Regions from separate parts of the Bacillus sp. JZ34 genome, predicted to be linked through region 1. Evidence: predicted binding sites of a transcription regulator. Region 1 holds the regulator's gene; the other holds the start of a gene.

The links. Region 1 encodes LexA, which represses DNA repair genes until DNA is damaged. Its sites were predicted from a motif close to CGAACATATGTTCG; they were not measured.
Region 2: the regulator LexA is predicted to act here: its motif matches at 1,441-1,454, upstream of ruvA (Holliday junction branch migration protein RuvA).

What each region holds. Positions count from the first base shown of each region.
Region 1 covers NZ_CP096403.1:2,364,376-2,367,790, forward strand. The annotation lists gene M1D90_RS11825 (YneB family resolvase-like protein) at 45-692, opposite strand; gene yneA (cell division suppressor protein YneA) at 711-1,022, opposite strand; gene lexA (transcriptional repressor LexA) at 1,174-1,797, shown strand; gene M1D90_RS11840 (NucA/NucB deoxyribonuclease domain-containing protein) at 1,996-2,424, opposite strand; gene M1D90_RS11845 (thymidylate synthase) at 2,718-3,415, opposite strand, start outside.
Region 2 covers NZ_CP096403.1:1,388,875-1,392,289, reverse strand. The annotation lists gene ruvB (Holliday junction branch migration DNA helicase RuvB) at 1-760, opposite strand, end outside; gene ruvA (Holliday junction branch migration protein RuvA) at 770-1,375, opposite strand; gene M1D90_RS07025 (intercompartmental signaling factor BofC) at 1,499-2,020, opposite strand; gene M1D90_RS07020 (protein kinase family protein) at 2,252-2,899, shown strand; gene M1D90_RS07015 (hypothetical protein) at 2,970-3,092, shown strand; gene M1D90_RS07010 (small acid-soluble spore protein H) at 3,174-3,353, opposite strand.

The DNA of each region.
Region 1 (3,415 bases):
ATATATCCATCATACTACTAAATCCGCTTTCGTTTGACAACAGATTAGTCTGCAAGGCCGTCCTTATACTCCTGGTAGCGGCGGTGAACGGTTGCTTTTGAAATGCTGTATCCGAACCCTCTCAACACGGCTGCAATCTCCGCAAACGTCAGCTTGTTCTCCCTGAGCCTGACGATTTCTGAAAGAGGCGCTTCGATCCGCTCTCTCCCGCCGCCTTCATTGCGGTGTTTCAGATTCCTCTCCGGGCGGTAGCCGTTTTCGACCGCCTTCTTCATTCCCCGCTTAATTTTCAGGTTATGTATTTTCCGCTGGTATTCTTCGACAATGCCGACAATCTCCAAAACCATCGAATCCGCTTCGGAAAGCTCAAGTTTTCCCCGGTGAGCCAGCGTGTAGATTTGAACGCCTTCTTTATATAAACAGTGAAGAAGGGCAATTTTGGCATTCCCTCTTCCAAGTCGCGTATCATCCTGTATTAAAACTGCGTCAATGTCTGATGTTTTGATTTCCTCGAGCAGATCGAAGACGCCGTCGCGGTCCATCTCATATCCGCTCGCCTGTTCGGAAATGACGTTCACGACGTTCATCCCGTGCTCGGCGGCAAGCGACTGGAGCTCTTCAGCCTGCCGTTTTAATGAGGTTTCCTGCTGCTCCTTCGCAGTGCTTACCCTGGTGTAAATAATCGCATTCATGGAAATCCCCTCAATCATTTATTCTACAACTGCAAGCTGATATTGATCGGAGTGCTGTTTGGCTACCGGCAGGACCAAAACATCGCCCGGTTTAATAACGGAGGTCGGCAGATTGTTTTTATCGGCGACCCATTCGATGAATTTTTGTTTGTCAGCGGGTTTTCCGCCTTTGATCCGGTCGGCCAGCTCCCACAATGTATCGCCTTCCTGCACTTCTATTTTAACATATTGCTTTCTTTCTTCGATTTTACCGGCAAAAGACACAAACAGAATACAGCAGCTGATCACAGCAGTAAACAGACTGACAAAAATCAATGATTCTCTTTTCATATCCATCACCCCAGAATGTTTGTTCGGTTTTATGATTTCAGTATACATACGAACAAATGTTTCTGTCAATCGTTTTTTTCGAACCTATGTTTGTACTCAAAGGAAAAACATGCTATAATCTAGCTAAAATCGACGTTTTGAGGTGCAAAAAATGACGAAGCTATCAAAAAGACAACTTGATATTTTGCGTTTCATTAAAGAAGAAGTGAAACGCAAAGGCTATCCGCCTTCCGTCAGGGAGATCGGAGAAGCGGTCGGCCTGGCGTCAAGTTCAACGGTACACGGCCACTTGGCAAGGCTTGAAACGAAGGGATTGATCAGAAGGGATCCGACGAAGCCGAGAGCGATCGAAATTCTCGATACAGAGGAAGAAATTCACATTCCAAAAAACCAGGTTGTCAATGTCCCGGTCATCGGAAAGGTGACGGCCGGTACGCCGATTACCGCAGTCGAAAACATTGAGGAATACTTTCCGCTTCCAGACCGCCTGGCGCCGCCGGATGAGCATGTCTTTATGCTGGAGATCATGGGCGAAAGCATGATCGATGCCGGAATTCTTGATCAGGATTATGTGATAGTCAAACAGCAGAATACCGCAAACAACGGAGATATCGTCGTTGCGATGACCGAAGACGACGAAGCGACTGTTAAGCGGTTTTTCAAGGAAGAAACCCATATCCGCCTTCAGCCGGAAAACCCGACGATGGAACCGATCATCCTCCAGAATGTGACGATTCTCGGAAAAGTCATTGGCGTATTCCGCACGGTTCATTAAAAAACGGACTCATCAGCAAAACCGCCGGTCGGCGGTTTTTTTTCGCACGAAAAAACAGGCTCACATCCATACGGAAATGAAGGATGCGAGCCTGAAACAGAGGGATTGATCATATGCTTACATTACCATTATCCCCCAAACAAGTTTTCCTGTCAACAAAAATGTTTCCTTGAGGAAACATTTATCGTTGTCTCCCTTTTATCGAACGATAAACAAAATTCTCGTCCCGTCAGCGTAATCGCTCAGCCTGTTCCCGACCCAGGAGCCGGCTCCGCGGTTATCCGATGAGCTGACATATCTGACCGACGCTCCTTTTCCCCCTTCTTCACACATGGCCATCGGCCATTCGTCACGGTCAAAGCCCGGCTTAGTCGGAATCCCCTTTAATGATTCCTGACGGCGCTTATCCGCTCCAGATCTTTCAATTGTGCAGACATCTGAATGGCCCGCTTTGATCGCATCGCTTATATGAGCACCTGTTTCAGGATAGCGCGATGCCGGAAAATACAATACGTCATCATACCTTGCAGCGCCTTCGGCATGCTGAGGAGAATATGCAGCCCCTCCCGAAAGCCCAAGCAGCACCAATGCGGAAAACAGCAGATGAACCGCCCATTTTTTGATCATGACAAAAACAACCTCCTCTTGTATATGCTGGTGTCACTAACAGATTAAGAGAGAATTGTTTTTGCTTTTCGGGCTCTTTGTGAAAAAGACGTTTAGAATGTGTAAATAAACGTAAGTTAAATGCTCGGGGCATACCCGTGAAAAACTGCATGTGCTTTTTGCGTCCGCTCTAAACGTATACACGGCTGCCGTCAGGAAACATGCGGCAGCCGGATATGCAAATTTTTTCATCGTTGTATTTTTTAAAAATGATTCATTCACACAACAAAAAAACAGGCGGAAAATCCGCCTGTTTATACGGCAACTTCAAATGTCAGCTTGTCGCCGTGCTTATAGTCAATTAATTTAAAATCATCGATTGTAAAGTCATAAAAGTTTTTGATGTCCGGGTTGATCCACAGCTTCGGCGCTTCATATTGCTCGCGTTTCATCTGAATGTTTAAATTATCGATGTGACGGGTATAGATGTGACAGTCGCCGATATTGAAGATGTATTCGCCCAGCTCATAACCGAGGACTTGGGCGATCATGCGCTGCAAGACGTTATATTGGAACACATTGAACGGGTTGCCAAGCGCCATGTCATTGCTTCTCGCTCTTACTTCCAAAGAGAGCTTTCCTTCTTTCACATACCATTGCGTCTCATAGACGCAGGGCGTCAAGGCCATGCCGTCCAAGTCATCGGGATTCCACAGCATGGTCAAATGCCTGCGTGAAGACGGATTATGCTTTAACTGATGGAGCAAATAATCCACTTGATCGGCTTTCTGCCCGTTAACCGTTCTGTTTTTCTTCGCTAATTGATAGCCGTAGGCTGCTCCGATTGTGCCGTCTTCAAGCCGCCATTGATCCCAAATATGAACCCCCATATCGTTCAAAACTTGAACATCATTGGATTTCAGCTGCCAGATCCAAAGCAGCTCTTTGATGGCCGTTTTCCACGCCACCTTCTTCGTCGTCAAAATCGGCACTTCCGAATTGTCAAACCGCA
Region 2 (3,415 bases), 980 kb from region 1:
CCTGGAGGCGTTCAAGCGCATCCACCGCCACTTCCTCCGTGATGGAGCTGTTTCCAAGCACCTGGGCAAAATCTCTGACCCTCCTCAAAAGCCTGTTGGCAATCCGCGGCGTCCCTCTTGACCGTCTCGCGATTTCGAGAGCCGAGAGCGAATCGATGTCAACCTCAAACAGCTCCGCCGTTCTGATCACGATGTCTGAAAGCTCGTCACGCGTGTAATACTCAAGCCTTGACAGAACGCCGAACCTGTCCCTGAGAGGCGCGGTTAAAAGCCCGACCCTTGTGGTCGCGCCGACAAGGGTAAAAGGAGGAAGATCGAGCCTCACAGAACGCGCCGACGGCCCTTTGCCGATCACGATATCAAGGCAGAAATCTTCCATCGCAGGATACAGCACCTCTTCGATCGAACGGTGCAGACGGTGGATCTCGTCAATAAATAAAACGTCACCTGGCTCCAGAGCCGTTAATATCGCCGCCAAATCGCCGGGGCGCTCGATCGCCGGACCTGACGTCGTTCTGAGATTGACTCCCATTTCGTTGGCGATGATCGCAGCGAGCGTCGTTTTTCCCAATCCCGGCGGCCCGTACAACAAGACATGGTCAAGCGTTTCTTCCCGCATTTTCGCAGCTTCAATGAATACCTTGAGGTTGTCTTTCACTTTTTCCTGGCCGATATACTGAGCCAGTCTTTGCGGACGCAGACTTTGCTCGATCGCTGATTCATGGTTGTCTAGTTCACTTGATACAAGCCGCTCATCCATGATATCACCTTACTTTAACAATTTTTGCAATGCTTTTTTAACGTATTGATCCGTCGAAAGCGCCTCTTCCTTTTTCAAATGAGGCTGGACTTTTTTAATTTCCCGGTCGGAATAGCCGAGCGCTCTTAATGCTTCAAGCGCCTCCTCAAGAGCCGTTTCCGCTTCATGAATTTGCTCCCGCTCTTCATGGTTAAACAGATCGGCCGCGATTTCAGGAACGGCGTCCGCAAGCTTCCCTTTCAGATCAAGGATGATCTGCCTTGCCGTTTTTTTGCCTACGCCGGGGAACTTGACGAGAAACGCTTCATCCTCATTCTCGATCGCTTCAATCACCGCTCCCGGATCGCCGGAAGCGAGGATCGCAAGCGCTCCTTTCGGGCCGATTCCCGTAACATTCAGCATTTTCGTAAACAGCATTTTTTCTTCCCTTGTCGAAAAGCCGTACAGCGCATTCGTATCTTCTCTTACATAATGGTATGTATAGATTGTTTCGTTGCTGTTTTTCTTATAAATAAACGGATTTGGCGTAAAGATCTGATAGCCGATCCCGCCGTTTTCAATGACAATATATTGGGGCGATACATAATCAATCGTCCCTTTTACGAATTCGATCAACGTTCATTCACCTCTTTGACTGCTCTTCATTGTAACACAAAACAGGCAAAGCTAGAATGAAAAAGTTAACATATGTTCGCTAAAAATGGCTTCTGTCTGCAGCTGAAAAAAGACATAACAGCGTCATGTCTTCATATCTTTTACATGATGTTGGCTTCCGGATGATTTTACGGCTTCAATGACATGTTCAAATTCCTTTTTCGTGCGGTATGGGATCCCTTTGCGCAAATCATCCGCCATCCGGCTTTCCAGGCGCTTTATATCAATCTGAAAAAACGATTGAATCGGCTCTGATAATATGCCCGGGCGGCCGTGAAAAGTCGAAATCACGCCGTCTTCCGTCACTCCGATATAACCGTTTGTTTTGCTGAGGGGAGAAATGTCGTCCACCTGTTTGCGAAACAGAATAAACCCCTTTTTCTGATCGATGAGCTGCCACCCTTTATAAGCAGCTTTAAAGTCTTCCAGTGTTCGAGCGGCCTCTACTTTATTTTCGATTCCAACGTCCCCGTCCAGATAAACCTTTTCAAGCTGGATTTGAACTTTAGCCGGCTTTTCGGCCAGGGCCTCCAGGTGAAAGCTGAGCGCGGCCAGCAGACTTCCAATAAGCAATAAACCGATTTTGAACTTGCTTTGGCTGTTCATCAATATCACCTTCTTTTTTGCCTTAACGATCATATCCATAGTTTGACCAACGCTTTTAAAAATTAATCTAAAAAAGCAATTAGATGACAACCGGTTTACGAATGTTACATTTTTAAACCAATATGAAGAACTCAAAAGCATTTAAGGTGCAAAACCCCTCGTTCTCATGTATAAACAACATTATAGAGAGTTTTTCGTTTGACCAGCCCTTAAAAAGAAGGTGAGTTCGGCGTGAAAAAGGCGCAAACCTATGCAGAGGCCGTAAAGTATAATACGAAAAAAAAGTTCAATAAACTTATCCAAAAACCCGATGACTTAGAGTTGATCGGGAAAGGCAGGAGCGCATACGTTTTTAAGCTGACTGAAGAGGGCAGGGAAATGGCTCTTAAAGTCTTTTTTCCCGAATTTAAGAACATTGCCGCAAGGGAAGCGGAGATTTACAAAAAGCTTTCTGATTCGAATTATTATCCTGATATATATGAAACAGGGCCATCATATATTTTAATGGAGTATATTAAAGGATACACTTTTTATGAGTGTTTAAACAAAGGCATTCCGATCGATGATGACATGATCTGCGAGGTCGACCGCGCATTGAACGATGCGAAGCGGAAAGGATTGAATCCATCCGATATCCACCTCAGAAACCTGATACTGACGCCGGCTGGGACAATCAAAGTCATCGATGTGGCCAGGTTTTTGCAGACGAAAGAATGCAGACAGTGGGATGACTTAAAAACAGCCTATCAAACCATTTATAAAAAAAGCCGTTTCCCGCAAAGGCTTCCTAAGCTGTGGATGGAATTGATCGCTTATCTTTATAAAAAAAACTGGCTTCAGAAACAATGGGCCGCCAGAAAAAACAAATTTCACCCCTAATTTGAAACTTAAAGAAGGCGCGTCCGTATATGAAATAACCCCATTAAAGTCAGGAAGGGAGAAACAGCTGTTGAAGAAAAAGAAGAAACGAAATGATGATAAATGGGATTATCTTTATCTCGTTGATTTGCTTGAGCCGTTGTTTTATGTGCTGAGGCTGGCAGTAAGAGGACTTGCAAAAATCATAAATTAAACACTCGGGCTTTCGGGTGTTTTTTTTGATGGCCGAGTGATAAGACAAATACAAAACCCCTTCATTTGAAGGGGTTGCTTTTTAATGCTCTTTCAAATTTGCGAGCGGTACTTCCTGCTCGTTCTCCGGCTGGCCGAGCGGAAAAATTCTTGCGGTTTCATTTTGTTCGTTGACATGCTGAATATAAATCGGCCTGCCGTTATAAGTAACATCAACCATGTCGGGTGATTCGACGATTTCCTGGGCACGATGCGTATTCATGCTGACACCCTCCTTTTGCTTTTACTCATAATGTGTACACCCGGCTGCTTTCGTATTCCTTT